DNA from 3 places in the Bradyrhizobium sp. BRP20 genome. Region 2 is predicted to be linked to each of the others. Evidence: predicted binding sites of a transcription regulator. Region 2 holds the regulator's gene; each other region holds the start of a gene.
The links. The regulator PhoB, encoded in region 2, activates phosphate uptake and scavenging genes when phosphate is short. The targets are predictions, from matches to a motif close to TGTCATNNANCTGTCAT.
Positions count from the first base shown of each region.

Region 1: I6F33_RS06730 (RNA degradosome polyphosphate kinase) is a predicted target of PhoB. The motif match lies at 4,516-4,532, and genes of this name have one in related genera.
Region 3: phnC (phosphonate ABC transporter ATP-binding protein) is a predicted target of PhoB. The motif match lies at 5,019-5,035, and genes of this name have one in related genera.

Region 1 is NZ_JADYVY010000002.1:437,527-444,796, forward strand. It holds gene I6F33_RS06720 (PepSY domain-containing protein) at 1-730, shown strand, start outside; gene ppx (exopolyphosphatase) at 735-2,237, opposite strand; gene I6F33_RS06730 (RNA degradosome polyphosphate kinase) at 2,253-4,442, opposite strand; gene I6F33_RS06735 (DnaA/Hda family protein) at 4,578-5,255, opposite strand; gene I6F33_RS06740 (CDP-alcohol phosphatidyltransferase family protein) at 5,347-5,889, opposite strand; gene purM (phosphoribosylformylglycinamidine cyclo-ligase) at 6,046-7,119, shown strand; gene purN (phosphoribosylglycinamide formyltransferase) at 7,134-7,270, shown strand, end outside.
Region 2 is NZ_JADYVY010000001.1:107,658-114,927, forward strand. It holds gene pstA (phosphate ABC transporter permease PstA) at 1-806, shown strand, start outside; gene pstB (phosphate ABC transporter ATP-binding protein PstB) at 803-1,624, shown strand; gene phoU (phosphate signaling complex protein PhoU) at 1,636-2,352, shown strand; gene phoB (phosphate regulon transcriptional regulator PhoB) at 2,375-3,082, shown strand; gene I6F33_RS00505 (GcrA family cell cycle regulator) at 3,382-3,894, opposite strand; gene I6F33_RS00510 (aspartate aminotransferase family protein) at 4,354-5,562, shown strand; gene argF (ornithine carbamoyltransferase) at 5,562-6,497, shown strand; gene I6F33_RS00520 (Hsp33 family molecular chaperone) at 6,763-7,270, shown strand, end outside.
Region 3 is NZ_JADYVY010000016.1:105,632-112,901, forward strand. It holds gene phnG (phosphonate C-P lyase system protein PhnG) at 1-331, opposite strand, end outside; gene phnF (phosphonate metabolism transcriptional regulator PhnF) at 451-1,182, shown strand; gene phnE (phosphonate ABC transporter, permease protein PhnE) at 1,314-2,168, opposite strand; gene phnE (phosphonate ABC transporter, permease protein PhnE) at 2,165-3,052, opposite strand; gene phnD (phosphonate ABC transporter substrate-binding protein) at 3,120-4,028, opposite strand; gene phnC (phosphonate ABC transporter ATP-binding protein) at 4,103-4,918, opposite strand; gene I6F33_RS29845 (chloramphenicol acetyltransferase) at 5,093-5,761, shown strand; gene I6F33_RS29850 (alpha-D-ribose 1-methylphosphonate 5-triphosphate diphosphatase) at 5,758-6,951, shown strand; gene I6F33_RS29855 (DUF1045 domain-containing protein) at 6,970-7,270, shown strand, end outside.

The sequences.
Region 1 (7,270 bases), on a different contig from region 2:
CCGTCTCCATTTCACGCTGCTGCTCTACGAGTTCTGGGGCAAGGAACTGGTCGGCGTGGCCGGGTTCGTGCTGCTCGGCTTGGCGGTCTCGGGTCTCTTCCTTTGGTGGCCGAAGCCGGGGCGATTTTGGCGATCGATCTCGGTGCGCAAGAACGTCTCGCTGCTTCGATTTGTTCTGGACCTTCACGGTGCGGCAGGCTTTTGGGCGCTGTCCGTGCTCTTGTTGATCTCGATCACCGGCGTCGGCATCGTTTTTCCCGACCTGGTGCGGCCCATCGTCGGCCTCGTGTCGCAGCCGACGCCTGATCGCTCGCCGCGAGTCGAAATGCCGCCTCCGGCAGGGACGCCGGTGCTCTCACCTGACGCGATCATGCGACGCGCGCAAGAGGTCAAGCCCGGTGCGACGGTCGCCATGCTCAATCCGCCGACCGCAACGCGCAACACCTGGCGGGTGCAATTCCGTCCTGATGGAGCTGATCCCGCGGTGCGGTCGCGTGGAGCGATCTGGCTCGATCCGTGGAGCGGCGCTGTGGTGCACGACCGCACGCCGGGCACCATGTCGATGGGGGACCGCTATCTCGCCGAGCAGCTCTGGCTCCACAATGGCGCGACGTTCGGATTCGCAGGACGCCTGCTGGTGTTCGCGGCCGGCTTCGCACCGCTAGTCCTCTTCGTCAGCGGCGCGATGATGTGGCTCAAGAGACGGCCCGGGAAGATGAGGCCCGGCTGAGAGGTTAGCGCCTGACGATTGAACCGGCGCGGCCAACCAGGCGGGCGAGCTGACGGAAGCGGCTGCCGACGCGGTCGGCGACGAGGTCGCCGAGCCGGTGCTCGAACACCAGCATCAATTTGCGGCCCTGGCTGCGGAAATGCGTGGCTGGCAGGACGCCGGGACGTGCGGCCGAGATCAGATGCGCGACGCGGAACGCAGCGCCCAGGAGGCGCGCGCGTTCGAGCTGGGCCGGCGTCAGCAGCTCCTGCATGGTGATCGGCGGCTGGTTTTCCTCGCTGAGGCCGGCATAGCGATAGAACACCGACAGGCCGACGAAGGCGCGTTCGGTGTGGGTGATCGCGCCGAAATTGCCGTTGACGACGAGGCTGAGCGTCTGCTCGCCGCGATGATCGGGATGCACGCGCCAGCCGATGTCGGAGAGCAGGCACGCGGTGTGGCGGAGGCGGCGGTCCACTTCCGTCTCGCGCAGCTTGACGACGCGCACCAAGCGGTCGGTCCAGGCAATCAGCTCGCGCGCGTGCCTGGCCGAACGCGACAGCAGCTGGTTCAGCTCCTCCGCCGCGCAGATCAGCCCGTCCTTGTTGCGTTCGGTCTCGGGCAGCTTCTCGTGCAGCAGGCCCTCGCGCACGCCGAAGGTGGAGAACACGATGTTCTTTGGCTTCGCGACGCGGATGATGTGCTCGAGCACCAGCGCCGCATAGGTGAGGAGAGGGCGCCGCGCATCGGCGACGATCTCGATGTCGGCAAGCATGTCGGCGGCGGCGAGGCGCCGCAGGCGGCGCGAGAAGTCGAGCGCCTCGGCAGCCGGAATGGAATAGCCGTGCATCACCTGGAGCGGATAGCCGCTCTGGATGATGTGGATGCGCGCGAGCGCGCGCCAGGTGCCGCCGACGGCGTAGAAGGTGCGACCGCGGCCGGCAGTGAGTAACTGGACCCCGTCGATCTCCTCGCGCACGATGCGGTCGGCGCGCTTGAGCGATTTGTGGGCGAGGTCCTGCAGTGCGAGGCCGCCGAGCGGCAGCGTCACGCCGCTGCGTACGGCGTTCCTGCGCACGTCGATCAGCTCGAGCGAGCCGCCGCCGAGGTCGCCGACGATGCCGTCTGGATGGTGGATGCCGGAGATCACGCCGAGCGCGGACAGTCGTGCTTCGCGCGAGCCCGACAGGATCTCGATCTTCACCGCGCAGATCCGCTCGGCCCTGGCGATGAAATCGGGGCCGTTGGAAGCGTCGCGGCATGCGGCGGTCGCGATCGCGAACACGCGTCCGACCTTCATCACCCGGCACAGCGCGCGAAACCGTTTCAGCGAGGTCAGCGCCTTGTCGATGGCGTCGGGCGCGAGCAGGCCCGTGCTCTGCACCTCGCGCCCGAGGCCGCACAGCGTCTTCTCGTTGAAGATCGGGATCAGGCTGCGCGCCAGCGCCTCGTAGACGACGAGGCGGACCGAGTTGGAGCCTATGTCGATAACCGCGACGCTCGAGCCGCGCTTGCGCGGCCGCTTCACGTCGCAAATCCCCGATCAGGATTGATGACGTTCGTTCCGGCGCGTGAGACGACGCGGCGAGGATTCCTTGAGCGACTTTCCACGGCCAGACAGACTCGGATTCGTCATGAAGTAGTTGTGGACGTTGAAAGGCTCCTCGCCCTTCGCGGTCTTCATACGCGTTGAAGACCCATCCGGCAACAACTGCCAGCTCTGCTCATTGTCCTTCAGGTTCGCGACCATGATCTGTTCGAGAACCTGCTGATGCACCGTCGGATTTTGCAGCGGACACAGCACCTCGACGCGGCGGTCAAGGTTGCGCGGCATCATGTCGGCGGACGAGATATACACAGCCGCTTTCGCGCTCGGCAGTCCCTGGCCCATGCCGAAGCAGTAGATTCGGCCATGTTCCAGGAAGCGGCCGATGATCGACTTGACGCGGATGTTCTCCGACAGACCGGGAATGCCGGGCCTGAGGCAGCAGATGCCGCGCACCACGAGCTCGACCTGGACACCGGCCTGCGAGGCCTCGTAGAGCGCGTCGATGATATCAGGATCGACCAGCGCGTTCATCTTCATCCAGACCGCGCCGGGACGGCCATGCCGCGCATGTGCGGTCTCGCCCTGGATGTGCTCGATGATGCGCTTGCGCAAGGTCAGCGGCGACACCGCCATCTTTTCCAGATCGCTCGGCGCGGCATAGCCGGTGATGAAATTGAACACGCGCGCGGCATCGCGGCCGATCGTCGGGTCCGAGGTGAAGTAGGAGAGATCGGTGTAGATGCGCGCGGTGACCGGGTGATAATTGCCGGTGCCGGTATGGACGTAGGTCGTCAGGCTGCCGCCCTCGCGGCGCACCACCATCGAGAGCTTCGCGTGCGTCTTCAATTCGAGGAAGCCGTAGACGACCTGCACGCCGGCGCGTTCGAGATCGCGTGCCCAGCGGATGTTGGCTTCTTCGTCGAACCGCGCTTTCAGCTCGATCAGCGCGGTGACTGATTTGCCGGCTTCGGCCGCTTCGGCCAGCGCGCGCACGATCGGTGAATTGTTGGAGGTGCGGTAGAGCGTCTGCTTGATCGCAACGACGTCGGGGTCGCGCGTGGCCTGCTGCAGGAATTGCACCACCACGTCGAACGACTCGTAGGGATGGTGGACGATCAGGTCCTTCTGCCGGATCGCGGCGAAGATGTCGCCGCCATGCTCGCGCACGCGTTCGGGGTGGCGCGGCACGTAAGGGGTGAATTCGAGGTCGGGCCGGTCGAGGCGGGTGAGCTGCGAGAGCTCGTTCATCGCCTGCACGCCGTCGACCAGGAAGATCTCGTCGTCGGCGGCGGAGAGCGCGTGCTGCACGAAGCTGCGCAGCTGCTCCGGCATCTTGGCGTCGATCTCGAGCCGGATCACCGATCCGCGGCGGCGGCGCTTCAGTGCGGTCTCGAACAGGCGGACGAGATCTTCGGCCTCCTCCTCGATTTCGAGCTCGGAGTCGCGGATGATCCGGAAGGCGCCTTGGCCGTGCAGATTGTAGCCGGGGAACAGGCGGTTGATGAACAGGGCGGTGGCCTGCTCCAGCGAGATCAGGCGCACCGTGCCATCCGCGGGCAGGCGGATGAAGCGGTCGATCTTGCCGGGCATGCGGATCAGGGCGTTCATCTGCTTGCCGTCGGCGGCGCGCGTGAGCTGCAGCGCGATGGTGAAGCCGAGGCTCGGAATGAACGGGAAGGGGTGGGCCGGATCGATCGCCAGCGGGGTCAGGAGAGGGAACACGTTGTGGAGGAAGTAGTCCTCGATCCAGGTTCGTTCCGCCTTTGTGACGTCCTTGCCGTCGACCAGCACGATGCCGACCTCGGCCAACGTGGCGCGCAGGTCGCGCCAGATCGCCTGCTGGTCGGAGGCGAGCTGGGAGACGGTGCGGTTGATCAGCGCCAGCTGCTCGGACGGCGTCAGGCCGTCGGGGCTGCGCTCGGCGATGCCCTCGCGGACCTGGGCCTTGATGCCGGCGACGCGAACCATGAAGAACTCGTCGAGGTTATTGGCCGAAATCGACAGGAATCGCACCCGCTCCAGCACGGGGTGGCTCGGGTTGACCGATTCCTCCAGGACGCGGCGGTTGAAATGCAGCCAGGACAGCTCGCGGTTGATGAACCGCTCGGGACTGGACGCGATCGCCGGAAGGCTCTCGGTTTCCGGGGCTTTCTCTTTCGTTTCAACAGCTTGCGCAGAGTCCATCAGAAGTCGGTCCATCCAGTTCACCCCAATTGCGACTCAAGCGCAAAAATCGGCGGGAGCATGTGTTAGAGCGATGACGTTTCGATGACATTGATGTTCCGCCCCCGCGCCGCGTCAAGCGGGCCCGCGAGCTTGTCAGGCGTCCCGGAGCAGCTCAGCGGCCAGCGCCCGGGTGACGGGACGGCCGAGCCGTAGGGCTTCGCTGTCGAGCAGCTCGACGGCCCGCCGGGCGGCAGCCGAGGACCGCTCCAGGCGCGTCGCGAGGTAGCCGACCACGCTCTCGTCCACATTGAGCTGGCGGTCGGCGCAGAACTTGACGATGAGGCCGCGGAACAGCTGGTCGTCGGGAGGCAGCAGCGTGACCGCCGGAACGGCCCGCAGGCGCGAGCGCAGGTCGCGAAGCTCGATCGGAAGCGCGGCCGGCGCCTCGCGGCCGGTGAACAGGACGTAGGCGCCGTCCTCGCGGGCGAGGTTCATCAGGTGAAACAGGGCACGCTCGTCGAAGTCCCCAGCCTTGAGATCCTCGACCACCAGCGCGCCGGTGGCGAGCGCGCCGGGCACGTCCATTGCGGTCAGCGCATTGGCGGTGGTCGAGCGGGCGCCGGCTTCCTCGGCCCAGATCGCGGCGAGATGGCTCTTGCCGCTTCCCTCCGGGCCCGCCAGCCACATGATCCGGTTCGGCCATTCCGGCCAGCCGTCGATGAGGCCGAGACCGGCCGCATTGGCGGGGCCTTCGAGGAAGTTGTCCCGGCTGAGGCTCTCCGCATGCGGAAGCGCAAACGCCAATTGTCGGGGATGAACGCGGCCTGCCACGCTTGCTCTGCTCCATGCCGGCGCGCCGGCCCGCTTGTAGAGATTCGACTTGATGGTGCGGGACTTGGCCTTTTGCTGGCTGCTTCCCCGCTCATTTGGCCTCGATCGTGCTCATGTGCCGCAGCCACTCGACGAGATAGAGCGACACGGAGGAGAGCGTGAAGACCGTGACGAGACCCATCAGGATGATATCATAAGGCGCGGGCTTGAAGCCGAAGGCAAGCGCCGCCAGCACCAAAGCTGCGAATGCCACTTGTGCCACCGTGTTGAGCTTGGAGACTTTCGACGGCTTCATCTCGACCGGCCGGTCGAACAACCAGGACACGATCACGGCGGCGACAATCATGATGTCGCGCGAGACCACCAGGATCACGATCCAGCGCGGGATCGCGCCCCAGATGCCGAGCGCCATGTAGATCGAGACCAGCAGCGCCTTGTCGGCGAGCGGATCGAGCAGGGCGCCGAGCTCGCTCGTCATGTTGAAGCGCTTGGCCAAAAAGCCGTCCACGGCATCGCTGATGCCGGCGATCAGGAAGACGGCGAACGCCACCTCCATTTGGCTCGACACGATGGCCCAGACGATGATCGGGACCAGCATGATGCGGCCCAAGGTAATGATATTCGGAATACTCACGAAAGCGCTTCCCGGCACCGGTTCTGACCTCAAATCCGGCCCGTTGCAGGCTGAACCGGTTGATATGTCTACATAGTATAGCGGGGAGCGCCATGCGAGCCATTGCGCGTCCCCGGAATTCAACGTAACCAGCCGCAAACCCACTGGAAATCGGGCATGACCGACCGCAAAAACGGCCTCACTTACGCCGATTCAGGCGTCGATATCGACGCGGGCAACCGCCTGGTCGACCTGATCAAGCCGATGGTGCGCGCCACCGCGCGGCCGGGCGCCGATGCCGAGATCGGCGGCTTCGGCGGCCTGTTCGACCTCAAGGCGGCCGGCTTCAAGGATCCGGTCCTCGTGGCCGCGACCGACGGTGTCGGCACCAAGGTCAAGATCGCGATCGAGACCGGCCTGCATGGCGGCATCGGCATCGACCTCGTCGCCATGAGCGTCAACGACCTCGTGGTCCAGGGCGCCGAGCCACTGTTTTTCCTGGACTATTTCGCCTGCGGCAAGCTCGATCCGGAGGCCACGGCCGCCATCGTCGCGGGCGTTGCGGAGGGATGCCGCGAATCCGGCTGCGCTTTGATCGGCGGGGAGACTGCCGAAATGCCCGGCCTCTACAAGGACGGCGACTACGATCTCGGCGGCTTTGCCGTCGGCGCCGCCGAGCGCGGTACGTTGTTGCCGCGCAAGGACATCGCCGCGGGCGATGCCGTGATCGGTCTCGCTTCGTCCGGCGTGCATTCCAACGGCTTCTCGCTGGTCCGCAAGATCGTCGAGCAGTCGGGCCTCGGCTTCGAGGCGCAGGCGCCGTTCGCGCCGGTGATGACGCTCGGCGGCGCGCTGCTGACGCCGACCAGGCTCTACGTCAAATCCTGCCTGCGCGCGATCCGCGAGACCGGGGCGGTGAAGGGGCTCGCCCACATCACCGGCGGCGGCTTCACCGACAACATCCCGCGCGTGCTGCCGAAGCATCTCGGTGTCGGCATCGACCTGGCACGCCTGCCGGTGCTGCCGGTGTTCAAATGGCTGGCGGCCCAAGCCGGCATCGCCGAGCTGGAAATGCTGCGCACCTTCAATTGCGGCATCGGCATGATCGCGATCGTCGAGCCCGACAAGGTCGACAAGGTCGTCGAAGTCTTCACCGACGCAGGCGAGACCGTGGCGCAGCTCGGCACCGTGATTCCGGGCGAGGGCGAGCACCGCGTCATCTATAACGGCCACCTCGACATGGCGCTATAATGACTGGCGCCGTGATGAAGCGCCGCGTCGCCATCCTGATTTCCGGGCGCGGCTCCAACATGGCTGCGCTGATCAGGGCAGCCGCCGCCGCGGATTTCCCGGCGGAGATCTCGCTCGTCATCTCGAACAAGGCGGATGCGCCCGGCCTCGA
Region 2 (7,270 bases):
TCATTCGCGGCCTCTGCATCGCAGCCGCCGCCTTCGGCGTCACCTGGCTCGCGCTGATCCTGGTCACGCTGCTCTACAACGGCCTGGCCGGGCTCAACCTCCAGGTCTTCACAGCTGACACGCCGCCGCCCGGATCGACCGAGGGCGGCCTGCGCAACGCCATCGTCGGCTCGTTGATCATGACCGTGATCGGCGTCGGCATCGGCGCGCCGCTCGGCCTGTTCGCCGGCACCTATCTCGCCGAGTACGGCCGCAACGACAAGCTGACCTCGGTGATCCGCTTCATCAACGACATTCTCCTGTCGGCACCCTCGATCATCATCGGCCTCTTCATCTATGGCGCGGTGGTGGTGCCGATGCGCGGCTTCTCGGCGATTGCGGGCGCGCTGGCGCTTGCCGTCATCGTGATCCCGGTCGTCGTGCGCACCACCGAAGACATGCTACTGCTGGTGCCGAATCCGTTGCGCGAAGCTGCCAGCGCGCTCGGCCTGCCGCGCTCGCTGGTGATCAAGCGTATCGCCTATCGTGCCGCGCGCTCCGGCCTCATCACCGGCGTGCTGCTGGCGACCGCCCGAGTCGCCGGCGAGACCGCGCCGCTGTTGTTCACGGCACTATCGAACCAGTTCTTCAGCCTCGGCCTGAACAAGACGATGGCGAACCTGCCTGTCACCATCAACAACTTCGTGCAGAGCCCCTACGAGTATTGGAAGCAACTCGCCTGGAGCGGCGCGCTGTTGATCACCCTGACCGTGCTTGCCCTTAACATTGGCGCGCGCATCCTTGGCGCCGAGAGGACTGCAAAATGAGTGAAATGTCTGTTTCCGTCAGCGCACCGACCGTTCATCCCGGCTCGCAGCCCCTGCCCGAGGCGCCCGCCAAGGTCACGGCGCGCAACCTCAACTTCTACTACGGCGACCACCACGCGTTGAAGAACATCAACCTGGCGCTCGGCACCAACCGCGTCACGGCGTTCATCGGCCCGTCCGGCTGCGGCAAGTCCACCCTGCTGCGCATCTTCAACCGGATGTACGACCTCTATCCGGGCCAGCGCGCCGACGGTCAGCTGTTGCTCGACCATACCAACATCCTCGACCCCAAGCTCGACCTCAACCTGCTCCGCGCCCGGGTCGGCATGGTGTTCCAGAAGCCGACGCCGTTCCCGATGACGATCTACGAGAACATCGCCTTCGGCATTCGTCTCTATGAGAAGATCTCCAAGTCCGAGATGGACGACCGCGTCGAGAAGGCGCTGCGCGGTGGCGCGCTGTGGAACGAGGTCAAGGACAAGCTCAATGCCTCCGGCCTGTCGCTCTCCGGCGGCCAGCAGCAGCGCCTCTGCATCGCCCGCACCGTCGCGGTGCGGCCCGAGGTGATCCTGTTTGACGAGCCCTGCTCGGCGCTCGACCCGATCTCGACCGCCAAGGTCGAGGAGCTGATCCAGGAATTGTCCGAGAACTACACGATCGCGATCGTCACCCACAACATGCAGCAGGCGGCGCGCGTTTCCGACAAGACCGCCTTCATGTATCTCGGCGAGTTGATCGAGTTCGACGACACCAGCAAGATCTTCACGTCGCCGAGCGATCGGCGCACGCAGGATTACATCACCGGCCGGTTCGGCTGAGGAGACGGAACATGGGTTCTGAACATACCGTAAAGGCTTTCGACAGCGACCTTCAGGAGCTCACCCGCCTGGTCGCCGAGATGGGCGGCATCGCCGAGCGCATGATCGTCGATTCCGTCGACGCGCTGATCCGCCGCGACGTCGCGCTCGGCCAGCGCGTCGTCGCCACCGACGTCGAGCTCGACGCGCTGCAGAAGCGCATCGAGGAGCGCGCCGTGCTCACCATCGCCCGCCGCCAGCCGATGGCCGTCGACCTGCGCGAGATCGTCGGCGCGATGCGCGTTGCGACCGATCTCGAGCGCATCGGCGATCTCGCCAAGAACATGGGCAAGCGCGTCGCGGCGCTGGAGACGGATTTCCATCCGCTCAAGCTGTTCCGCGGCCTGGAGCACATGACCGACCTCGTGCAGCAGCAGGTCAAGTCGGTGCTGGACGCCTATGCCGCGCACGACCTGCCGGCGGCGATGGCGGTGTGGAAGGGCGACGAAGAAGTCGACGCCATCTGCACCTCGCTGTTCCGCGAGCTCCTCACCTACATGATGGAGGATCCGCGCAACATCTCGTTCTGCATCCACCTGATGTTCTGTGCCAAGAACATCGAGCGGATCGGCGACCACGCCACCAACATCGCCGAGACCGTGTTCTACATGATCGAGGGCCAGGCGATCACCGACAAGCGGCCGAAGGGCGACATGACGACCTTCGCCACGACGGTGCCGAACACCTGACGACTTAAGGAGCTACGACCACATGGGCGCACGCATTATGGTGGTTGAGGACGAGGAAGCTCTCACCGAGCTTCTTCGCTACAACCTCGAAGGCGACGGCTATGACGTCGAGACGGTGATGCGCGGCGATGACGCCGACACCCGCCTCAAGGAGCACATTCCCGATCTGATCGTGCTCGACTGGATGCTGCCGGGCCTGTCAGGCATCGAGCTGTGCCGGCGGCTTCGGACCCGCCCCGAGACCAAGCAGCTGCCGATCATCATGCTCACCGCGCGCGGCGAGGAGAGCGAACGGGTGCGCGGGCTCGCGACCGGCGCGGATGATTATATCGTCAAGCCGTTCTCGGTGCCGGAGCTGCTTGCGCGCGTGAAGGGCTTGCTCAGGCGCGCGAGCCCCGAGCGCCTCGCCACCGTGCTCGCCTATGGCGATATCGAGCTCGACCGCGACAAGCGCCGCGTGGCGCGCTCGGGCCGGCCGATCGATCTCGGTCCGACCGAATATCGCCTGCTGGAGTTCTTCCTGGAGCATCCCGGCCGCGTGTTCTCGCGCGAGCAGCTGCTCGACAGCGTCTGGGGCCGCGACATCTACATCGACGAGCGCACCGTCGACGTGCATATCGGCCGCCTGCGCAAGCTGCTCAATCTCGGCCGCGAGCAGGACCCGATCCGCACCGTCCGCGGCGCCGGCTACGCGCTGGACGATCGCTTCGCGAAGGCTGAGCAGACATAAAGCGCCAGCGACAGCTGGTTTGGCGAACTGCGGCGCCGATCTCGACCGTCATCCCGGGGCGCGCGCAGCGCCAGCCCGGGATCTCAGCGCGAGCGCTTGCGCTGTTCGCGATTAGCCACAGGACGTGGTTTGGCGAAGACTCGGAGTGACCATCTCGCGCAACGATTGCGCCCCGCGGTTACGGATCCCGCATTCGCGGGGATGACACCGAGCGATTGGGAGCCGTCATCGTGTGACGGCTGCAGTCTTGGCGATCAAGCTTGGCGATCAAAGCTTGGCGATCAGGGAATTCCGCAAGCTCACCGCGTGCCCGGTTTCGGTGCTGCGCGACGGCGGTCCGCTGCGGGCTGATAGGCCACGCGCGAATGCTGGGCGCAGTAGGGCAGGCCGGAGAGCGCCTTGCCGCCGCAGAAGAAGAAATCCGGGCTCGAGGGATCGCCGACCGGCCAGTGGCAGGTCGCCTCGTTCAATTCCAGCAGCGACAGCCGCTGGCTCATCGGCACAACGTTGTCGTAGGTAACCGGCTCGGCTTCCAACTCGACCTCGAAGGCCTGCGCCAACGCGGTGTTGCCGCGCGCGACGGGGCGGGTCACCCGCATCATATGCTGCGCGGGCCGTGCCTTGCGCGGCCGCGGCGCTGCCGATGAAGGGCTCTTGGCGCGGCCGGACAGGCCGAGCCGGTGCACCTTGCCGATCACGGCATTGCGGGTCACATTGCCGAGCTCCGCCGCGATCTGGCTGGCCGAAAGTCCGGCCTCCCAGAGCTTCTTCAGCTGCTCGACGCGATCATCGGACCAGGTCAAAACCGTCATTGCACCCTTTCCCTCGCTGCGCGCCTGCCATCCTGGGGCCTTCGCAGCGAATGCTTTAGCCTTGAAAAACCCGTGCCGTCAGAATCCCTTAAGGCTCGCCGGGCGCGCTCAAGACGCCCGAACGTTTACGCCGGTACATGAGGACTTCTGGGATCAGAACTGCTGCACGAGATGTCGTATCTGACAGTCCAAACGCTACAATATGGCGTGACTCCCGCGCAAGAGTCCGCCGACTCGCTTCCACATGTTCCGTGGTGAAAAACCCGCAAAATCGGCACCGCAAGACTACGGAATCAGCGTTTCGCGAGGCTTTCCGGGCGGCATTGACACCCGTCTTGCCAGGCATAAGATAGTGCCACGTGCCGCCCTTAAAAGGCGGCACGTTTCGTTTTCCGGGGCCGGTCGATGGTGCGTCGCGCAATGCATGCCTCACACCGTCCGCAACATTCAAGTGACGTCATGACTAACAGCGCAGCGCCGCATTTGCTCCCCGTTTTCGCCAGGGCCGACCTCGGTTTCGAGCGCGGCGAAGGCTGCTGGCTGATCGCGACCAACGGCGATCGCTATCTCGATTTCACCTCGGGTGTCGCGGTGAATGCGCTCGGCCATGTCCATCCCGCGCTGGTCAAGGCGTTGCAGGAGCAGGCGACCAAGCTCTGGCACATGTCGAACCTGTTCCAGAGCCCTGACGGCGAGAAGCTCGCAAGCCGCCTCTGCAATGAGAGCTTTGCGGACTTCGTGTTCTTCTGCAATTCCGGCGCCGAGGCGCTGGAAGGCGTGATCAAGCTGGTGCGCCACCATCACTTCTCCAAGGGGCATCCGGAGCGTTACCGCATGATCACCTTCGAGGGTGCCTTCCATGGCCGCACGCTGGCGACGCTCGCCGCCACCGGCTCTGCGAAATATCTCGAGGGCTTCGGTCCGCCGATGGACGGCTTCGATCAGGTGCCGCACGGCGACCTCGACGCCGTGAAGAAGGCGATTGGTCCGCACACCGCCGGCATTCTCATCGAGCCGATCCAGGGCGAGGGTGGCGTTCGTTCTGCACCTCACGCCTTCCTGAGGGCGCTGCGCGAACTCTGTAACGAGCGCGGCCTGTTGCTCGCCTTCGACGAGGTGCAGACCGGCATGGGCCGCACCGGCGAGCTCTTTGCCTACAAGCGCACCGGCGTCACACCGGATGTGATGTCGCTCGCCAAGGCGCTCGGCGGCGGCTTTCCGATCGGCGCGGTGCTGGCGACCGCGGACGCGGCGGCCGGCATGGGGCCCGGCTCGCACGGCTCCACCTTCGGCGGCAATCCGCTCGCGATCTCGGCTGCCAACGCCGTGCTCGATGTCATGCTCAAGCCCGGCTTCTTCGACCACGTGCAGAAGATGTCGCTGCTGCTCAAGCAGAAGCTCGCCTCCGTGATCGATCGTCATCCCGAAATCGTCAGCGAGGTGCGCGGCGAGGGCCTGCTGATCGGTATCAAGGCGGTGGTGCCCTCGGGCGATCTCGTCGCGGCGCTGCGCGCCGAAAAGCTGCTCACCGTCGGGGCCGGCGACAATGTCGTGCGCTTCCTGCCGCCCCTGATCGTCACGGAAGCGGAGATCGAGGACAGCGTCGGCCGGTTAGAGCGCGCCTGCGCTGCGATCTCCTCCAGCCAGACCAAGCGGGCGGCAAGCTGATGAGCACGACGCCCAACAAAGCTCCCAAGCACTTCCTGGACATCAACGAGCTGCCGCTCTCGGAGCTCAAGAGCATGCTCGCCGCCTCTTCCGCCATGAAGGCGAAGCAGAAGGCGCAGCAGCCGGTCAGGCCGCTCGAGGGCAAGACGCTGGCGATGATCTTCGAGCGTCCCTCGACCCGCACCCGCGTCTCGTTCGACGTCGGCATGCGCCAGCTCGGCGGCGAGGCGATCATGCTCACCGGCGCCGAGATGCAGCTCGGCCGCGGCGAGACCATCGCCGACACCGCGCGGGTTCTGTCGCGCTATGTCGACGCCATCATGATCCGCATCCTCAACCATGATGCGCTGCTGGAGCTTGCGGCCAACGCCACCGTGCCCGTCATCAACGGCCTGACGCGGCGTTCGCATCCCTGCCAGGTGATGGCCGACCTCATGACCTATGAGGAACATCGCGGCCCGATCGAGGGCAAGACGGTGGCCTGGACCGGCGACGACAACAACGTGCTGGCGTCCTGGGCCCATGCCGCCGAGCGCTTCAAATTCCAGCTCAATGTCGCAACGCCGCCGGAGCTCGCACCGAAAAAGGCCATGCGCGACTGGATCAAGGCGACGGGCGCGCCGATCGTGCTCGGCACCGATCCGGAAGCCGCCGTGCGCGGCGCCGATTGCGTCGTCACCGACACCTGGGTGTCGATGGGCGACAAGGAGGGCGAGCACCGCCACAACGTGCTCAAGCCCTACCAGGTCAATGCCAAGCTGATGTCGCTGGCCAAGGCGGACGCATTGTTCATGCATTGCCTGCCGGCCCATCGCGGCGAGGAGGTCACCGACGAGGTGATCGACGGGCCGCAATCGGTCGTGTTCGACGAGGCCGAAAACCGCCTGCACGCGCAGAAGGGCATCTTGGCCTGGTGCTTCGACGCGGTGAAGTAGGCGCGCTGGAAGCCCGGCTGCGGCCTCACACGCAATTGTCGTCCCGGACAAGCGCGCCAAAAGCGCGCGCAGATCCGCAGGAAGTCGTTTGGCGAAGACTCGGAGTTGCCATCTCGCTCGATGACGTGGTCCTGTGGTTATGGGTCCCGGGCTCGCGCGTTGCGCGCCCCGGGACGACACCGAGCTTGCTGTAGCGTTGTGCACCCTCATCGCATCCGGAACGCGCCCCCTTCCATTTCCGCCCTCCGACCCCAGATAAAGCGCCATGGTTTCCCAGTCTCCTGACATGAACACCGGGCCTGAAGGCCCGGTTCGCGCGCCATCATCGGTTCCGATCGATGACGCCGTGCTGCCTTACGAGGTCGACGCGCTTGACGTGCGCGGGCGCCTGGTGCGGCTTGGCCCCGCGCTCGACGACATCCTCACCAAGCACGATTATCCCGCAGCCGTGGGCAAGCTGCTCGGCGAGGCCATCGTGCTGACGACGCTGCTCGGCTCGACGCTGAAATTCGAGGGCCGCTTCATTCTTCAGGCCCAGACCGACGGTCCGGTGTCGTTCCTGGTGGTCGACTACAAGGCCCCGGACCGCCTGCGCGCCTATGCGCGCTTTGACGCCTCGCGCCTGGGCACGGCCAAGGATTCCGGCACGCTGCTCGGCCGCGGCCATCTCGCCATGACCATCGACCAGGGCCCCGACATGAGCCGTTACCAGGGCCTGGTTGCGCTCGACGGCGGCAGCCTGGAAGACGCCGCCCACGAATATTTCCTGCGCT
Region 3 (7,270 bases), on a different contig from region 2:
CGCGGGACTGCACCAGCGCATCGCACAGCGCGATCAGCCGCGCCTTCTCACGGTCGCGGCCGAGCGTGTAGCCGAACCCGACCTCGCCGCTCGCAAGCCGCACCGCGGCGCGCGACACCGTGGCTTCGCCGAGATTGAACGGCGCGCCGTCGCCGCCGACCCGGCCGCGCAGCATGACGAGGCCGTTCTCCGGCGTGCGCAGATCGTGGTGATCCGGGAGAGACAAGTTGCGGAGGCGAGCGGCGATCTCGCCCGCCTCCGCGTGCGCCAGCACCGCCATTGCGGCCTTGCGCTGGGCTTGCTGGTCGTTGTGCTGGGTCACCTGGTCCACCGAGCTTTTTGACAGAACTTGCCGCGTCGAAGTTGTCTATGATAATAGACAACTTCATACGGACGCGCCATGACTGTTTCGTGACAATGCCGTGATTTCTGGAGTAGGTTTCCCGCGACATGAGCATGCAGGACACAGCCTCCTCGGGCGTCGCGCTATGGCGCCTCGTGGCCGATGGCATCGAGCGCGGCATCGCCGACGGCCGCTTTGCGGCCGGCGACAAATTGCCGGGCGAGATGGAGATCGCCGAAACCTATCGCGTCAACCGCCACACCGTGCGGCGCGCGCTGGCAGCGCTTGCCGAGCGCGGCCTGGTGCGCGCCGAGCGCGGCAGCGGAACCTATGTCGAGGCGCAGAAGCTCGCTTATCCCCTGCGCTCGCGCACGCGCTTCTCCGAGATCGTCGGCGCCGATGGCCGCGAACCGCATGGCCGGCTGATCGAGGCGACCGATGACGTTGCGACGCGCGAGCTCGCACGAGAGCTGGGATTGAAGACCGGCGCGCTGCTGGTGCGGATCGAGGCGATTCGCCTCGCCGACCGCACGCCGATCTGTGTTTCCACCACCTGGCTATCGGCGGAGCGGTTTCCGGAGGCGGGCGCCGTGTTCGCGGCAACGCGCTCGATGACGAAGCTGCTGGAGCATTTTGGCGTGCGCGACTATCGCCGCGGTGCGACGCGAATCACCGCGGGGATCGTCGACGCGAGCGACGCCGCACGGCTCGACCTGGCGCTGGGGCGGCCGATCCTGGTGGTGGACGCCACCGACCACGATCTCACGGGCAAGCCGCTGGTGACGAAGCACTCGCGCTTTGCGGCAGAGCGGGTGGAGTTTCTGGTGGAGAACGCTTAGATCAGAGCGTTTTCCAGCGAAGCCTGCCCTCGGACTTGATCCGGGGTGGAAACGATTTGCGTCGAGAAAACGCGTCAAAACAAAAATCAGAGCTCCGTTCCGATCCAATCGGATAAGACTGCAGCACGACGTTAGGCGACCGTCCGCTTGCCGATGATCGCGAAGCGCAGCTTGCCGGAAATCCAGTCGATCGACGATACAGTTACCAGGATCAGCAGGATCAGAAACGATACCTTCTGCCATTCCAGCACCCGGATCTGTTCGGCAAGCTGAAGGCCAATGCCGCCAGCGCCAACGATTCCGATGATCGTCGCCGATCGCGTATTCGACTCGAAATAGTAGAGCACCTGGCTCAGCAAGACCGGGAACACCTGCGGCAGCAATCCGAAGCGGACGCTGTGGAGATGGCTGCCGCCCGATGACCGAACGCCTTCCGCGGGGTTCTTGTCGGCGACCTCGATCGCTTCCGAGAACAGCTTGCCGAACGTTCCGAAATCGCTGCAGATCACGGCCAGGATGCCGGCAAACGGCCCCAGCCCCACGACGCCGACCCAGATCAGTGCCCAGATCAAGGTATCGACTCCACGGATAGTATCGAGGCCACGACGGGTCAATAGGCGGATGATCCGGTTTGCAACCACGTTGCGCGCCGCGAGCAGGGATACCGGCAGCGCGAGCAGCGCGCCGCCAAGGGTGCCGAGAAACGCGATCGACACCGTCTCTCCGAGCGCATGCAGATATTTCAGAACCTCCGCCCAAGAACCCGGGCTGGGCGGCAACATGAGCTGGACGAATTCGCCCAGCCTGACCATGCCCTGGGAGAGCCGATTAAAGGGAATATCGAGCTGGACGATCCCGAACAGGAACAGCCCGACCGTCCCGCCGACGAGTATTGCGATCCTTCCCCGCTGCCACCAATCGGTCCGGAAGACGTCGGGATACCGTTCGGCAATGCCGGCCCGGTTTTCAAAACTGAAGGAGCTCATCGGGTGCTTCCCTCCAGCCCGAGCAGGCGGTGTCGCAACCGTTCCGTCAGGAAGTCGATCAACATGACGGTAAGGACGATGAGCAGCAGGATGGCGCTGACGTCGGTGAAGTAGAACTTGCGAACCGCCTCGATCAGATCCTGGCCGATCCCGCCGGCGCCGACGAAGCCCATCACGGCCGCGCCACGCACGTTGATCTCGAACCTGAGCAAGGCATAGCTCACGAAGTTCGAGAGGACCTGAGGCAACGCGCCGAACCGAACAACCTGAACCCAGCTGCCCCCGCTTGCCGCCACCCCTTCGACCGGCTTGCTGTCGATGTTCTCGACAACCTCGGCGAATTGCTTGCCCAACGCTCCGGCGGTATGGATTGCAATCGCCAGAACGCCCGGCAGCGGCCCGAGACCAAAGGCCAGCACGAAGATCAGGGCAAACACGATCTCCGGCACGGTCCTGAAAAACTCCAGAACGCGCCGGGTGACGAAAACAGTCGTTCCTGATTTCACGAGATTGGCCGAGGCGAGGAAGCAAAGCGCGAAACCGCACAGCGCACCCGAGAGGGTGCCCATATAGGCTATCAGCAACGTATCCCCGAGAAGCCGTGCCCAGCGCGGCAATCCCCACAGCCAGTCCGCCAAATCGCTCCATGCGGTCGCGAACGAAAATTTGGGTGCGATGCTGAGGAAATAGGCCGGGAAGCGCCAGAAGTTCTCGACAAAATTTCCGAGACTGACCTCGCCCATCCAGCCCGCGGCAATGGCAACGGCGATCAGGACGGCGGCACCGAGCCATACGCGGCGGCGCTTGGCGGCAATTGCAGCCGCATAGCGATCGGCAAGCTCACGCAGCCTGGCTTCCGGAAATTCGGGAACTGCTGTTCGCATGGGATGTTCGGAAGAGCCGACGGGCAGATCTTGCAATCTGCCCGCCTTGTCCAACCCTTCGTTTCCCTCAGGATTTCTGCTTACGAATGCTGTCGACAAACTTGGTCAGTTCGATCACGGCCTCATACGCCTTGTGGTCGACCTCGACGTAGGGCAATTGCTTCCCCTCATAGATCTTGTCGAAAGCCGCCTTGTCCTTCACCGCAATTTCCAGCACGGCTTTCTTGATCGCCGCCTTGAGGTCGTCAGGCAGGCTGCTGAGATAGGCCATCGGCGAGTTCACGATCTGCTCGGACTTCATGATGATCTTGAAATCAGCGGCCTTCGCCATGCCCTTCCGTTCCATCCGGAGCAGGTTCGATTCCTTCTCGTCGTTCCACCAGTTGAACGCCGCGTCGCAGGTGCCCTGGGAAAGCCCGATCACCGCGTTTTCATGGCTCCCCGAATAGACCACCTTGGCGAAGAACTTTTCCGGGTCGATGCCCATCTTGTTCATCGCGAAACGCGGCACGTTGTTGCCGGAAGTCGAATTGGGATCGACGAGGCAGAGGTTCTTGCCTTGCAGGTCCTTGACGTCCTTGTAGCTCGAATCGCTTTTGACATAGAGAACCGAGTAATAGCCTTTGGTGCCGTCGCCGTTCACCTCGATCGCGAACGGTTCGACCTTCGCGCCAATGATGTAGGCACGCGCGTAGGACGCCGGGCCGTACATCGCGATGTGAATGTTTCCTGCACGCTGACCTTCGATCACCGCGGCGTAGTCATTGGCGATGCGCAGCGTGACCTTCGTTCCAAGCTCGCGGGACAGGTACTCCGTCAAAGGCGTCCAGCGGTTGGTGGTGCCGGAGGCATTCTCGTCGGGGACTTTTGCGAAGATCAACTCAGGATATCTCGCCTTCCAGTCCTGCGCCGCAGCGGCTGAAACTGAAAATGCCAGGGCCGCCGCAGCGGCAACGATCGTACGACGGTCTATCATGACGTCCCCCATTTCAAGGTTATGAAACTGTCGAGTTCCGGCTCTGCGCTAGGCTCGATTTAAAGAAGCAGCGATCAGGCCACGGCAACCGTGCGGAGGGCAGGAACTGCTGTGCCGACCGATGCATCCGCGGGCGCAACATCCATGACCTCATTCGCCTCGAGATCGTACAGCTCGCGCGCGATATGATCGGTCAAGGCCGCCGGCGCGCCGTCGAACACCACGCGTCCGGCCGCCATGCCGATCAGGCGGTCGCAATAGCTGCGGGCGAGATCGAGCGAATGCAGGTTGCAGAGCACGGTGATACCGAAATGCTTGTTGATGCGCAGAAGCGCATCCATCACGATCTTGGTGTTGCGGGGATCGAGCGAGGCGATCGGCTCGTCGGCAAGGATAATGTCGGGCTGCTGAACCAGCGCCCGCGCGATCGCCACGCGCTGCTGCTGACCGCCCGAGAGCTGGTCGGCGCGCTGGGCCGCGATGGCAGCCATGTCGAACTGCTCGAGCGCCGACATCGCGATGGCCTTGTCTTCTTCGGGCCAAAGCTGCAGCAGCGACCGCCATGTCGGCACCGTCGACAGCCGCCCCATCAGCACATTGGTGAGGACGTCGAGCCGGCCGACGAGGTTGAACTGCTGAAAAATCATCGCCGACCGCGCACGCCACTGCCGCAGCTCCTTGCCGCGCAGCGCGGTGACGTCGACGCCTTCGAACAGGATGCGGCCTTCGGAGGGCTCGATGAGGCGGTTGATGGACCGCAGCAATGTCGACTTGCCGGCGCCGGATCGCCCGATCACCCCGACGAAGCCGCCAGGGGAAACTTGAAACGAAGCATCGTCCACAGCGGCCTTCGCGCCGAAGCGACACGTCAGGCCTTCAACCACCAGCATCGAGGGGCTCCAGAGTAGCTGGAGCCAACCGCTAACGCCCGTGGTTAACACTTGTGTGACAAGGCTGCTGCAGTGCGGCCATCCTACGCACGTCATCCCCTGTCATCTCATTGTCACGACACCGTCATCCGGCCGCTCGAAGAAAGACTCCCGCCCTCGCACTTCGGATGCAACATGGCCAAAGCTCTTTCGGTTCAGCCGACCGTCGATCCCTCGGCCAAGCTGCATGAGACCAGGCTTGGCGCCTACACCGAAGTCGGCGCGCGCACGATCCTGCATGAAGTCGCGATGGGCGATTATTCCTATGTCGTGAACGATGCGCAGATCACCTACGCCACCATCGGAAAGTTCTGCTCGATCGCGGCGATGACCCGCATCAATCCCGGCAACCATCCGATGCATCGCGCCACTCAGGCGCATTTCACTTACCGATCCAGCGCCTATTTCGAAGGTGAGAGCGACGATCTCGAGTTCTTCGACTGGCGCCGCCGGCATCACGTTCATATCGGCCATGACGTCTGGATCGGCCATGGCGCGATCGTGCTGCCGGGCCGCAACATCGGCACCGGCGCGGTGATCGCCGCCGGCGCGATCGTCACCAAGGACGTGCCGGCCTACAGCATCGTCGCCGGCAATCCGGCCCGCATCGTGCGGCGGCGATTCTCGGAGGAGATCGCCGGACGGCTCGCAAGGCTTGCTTGGTGGGACTGGGATCACGACAAGTTGCGCGAGGCGCTGCCCAATTTCCGCAAGCTCGGGATTGAAGATTTCCTCTCGGCATACGAAGCAAAAGCGAGCTCACTCGCCAATTCTCCTGCCAGCAAACGAAGCGCGGTCGCGTGACAGACATATTCATCGAAGGCGGCCGGGCCCTGATCGGCGCCGAGCTCGTCGAAACCTCTCTTCTCGTCTCCGGAACAGACATTGCAGAGGTCGATGCTTCTCGCGGCCGGGCGCGGCTGGCACTGGATGCCCGTGACCTGCTGGTGCTGCCCGGCATCGTCGATCTGCATGGCGATGCCTTCGAGCGGCAGATGATGCCGCGCGCCGGCGTCGACTTTCCGATCGACGTCGCGCTCGCCGACAGCGACCGCCAGGCGATCAGCAACGGCATCACCACCGTGTTTCACGCCACGACCTGCTCGTGGGAGCCGGGCCTGCGAAGCGCCGACAATGCGCGCGGCCTGATGGAGGCGATCGAGCGGCAGCGTCCGCAGTTCGCTGCCGACACCCGCTTCCACCTGCGGCACGAGACCTTCAATCTCGATGCCGAAGCGGAGATCGCACAGTGGCTCAGCGAGGGCCGCGTCGACCTGTTCGCCTTCAACGATCATATGGACGGCGTCGTTGCCGACATCTCCAACCCACGCAAGCGCAACCGCATGGTGGAGCGCACCGGTCTGTCGAGTGAAGAATTCGACCGGCTGGTCGAGCGCGTGGTCTCGCGCGCCGACGAGGTGCCCGCCTCGGTGTCACGCCTGGCCGCTGCGGCCCGCGGGGCCGAGGTGCGGATGCTCTCGCACGACGATTCGAGCCCGGCGACGCGCCGGGACTTTCGCGAGCTCGGCGCCTTGATCGCGGAGTTTCCGATCAACGAGGAGACGGCGCAGGCTGCGGCCAGCCACGGCGATGCCATCGTCTATGGCGCGCCGAACGTCGTGCGCGGCGGCAGCCACACCGGCTGGACCAGGGCCTCCGACATGATCGCCAAGGGGCTCTGCTCGGTGCTGGCGTCTGACTATTATTATCCCGCGCAGCTGCTCGCCGCGTTCCGCCTGGCCGCCGATGGCGTGGTGCCTCTGGCTCAGGCCTGGGATCTGGTCTCCGCCGGCCCGGCGCGCGCGACCGGCCTCACCGATCGCGGCCTGCTCGCGGAGGGACGCCGCGCTGACATTCTCCTCGTCGACGACAACGTGAAGCTGCGGCCGCGGCTGATCGCGGTGATCTCAGGCGGCAGGCTCGTGCATCTCACCGACGCGACGCGGCTGCTCACCGCAATGGCGGCGCCGCGCGAGACTGTCGTCGCGGCGTAAATTGGTTATGCTGAGGCAATGACAGGTTTCCCCCGCTACGCGATCTATTATGCCGCAGGCCGCGACAGCGCCCTCTCCCGCTTCGGCGCCGAGCTGCTCGGCTATGACGCCTATACCGGAGACGAGCTGCCGTTTCTGCAACAAGCGCTGCAGGTCGCGCCGGACTGGCGCGAGGTCAGCGCCGATCCTCGCAAATACGGCTTTCACGCCACGCTGAAGGCACCGATGGCACTGGCGCCTGGCAAGACCGAAGCCGAGCTGATGGCCGCCTGCGCGGCCTTCGCGGGCAAGACACGGCCTATCCCGGCAATTCGACCGA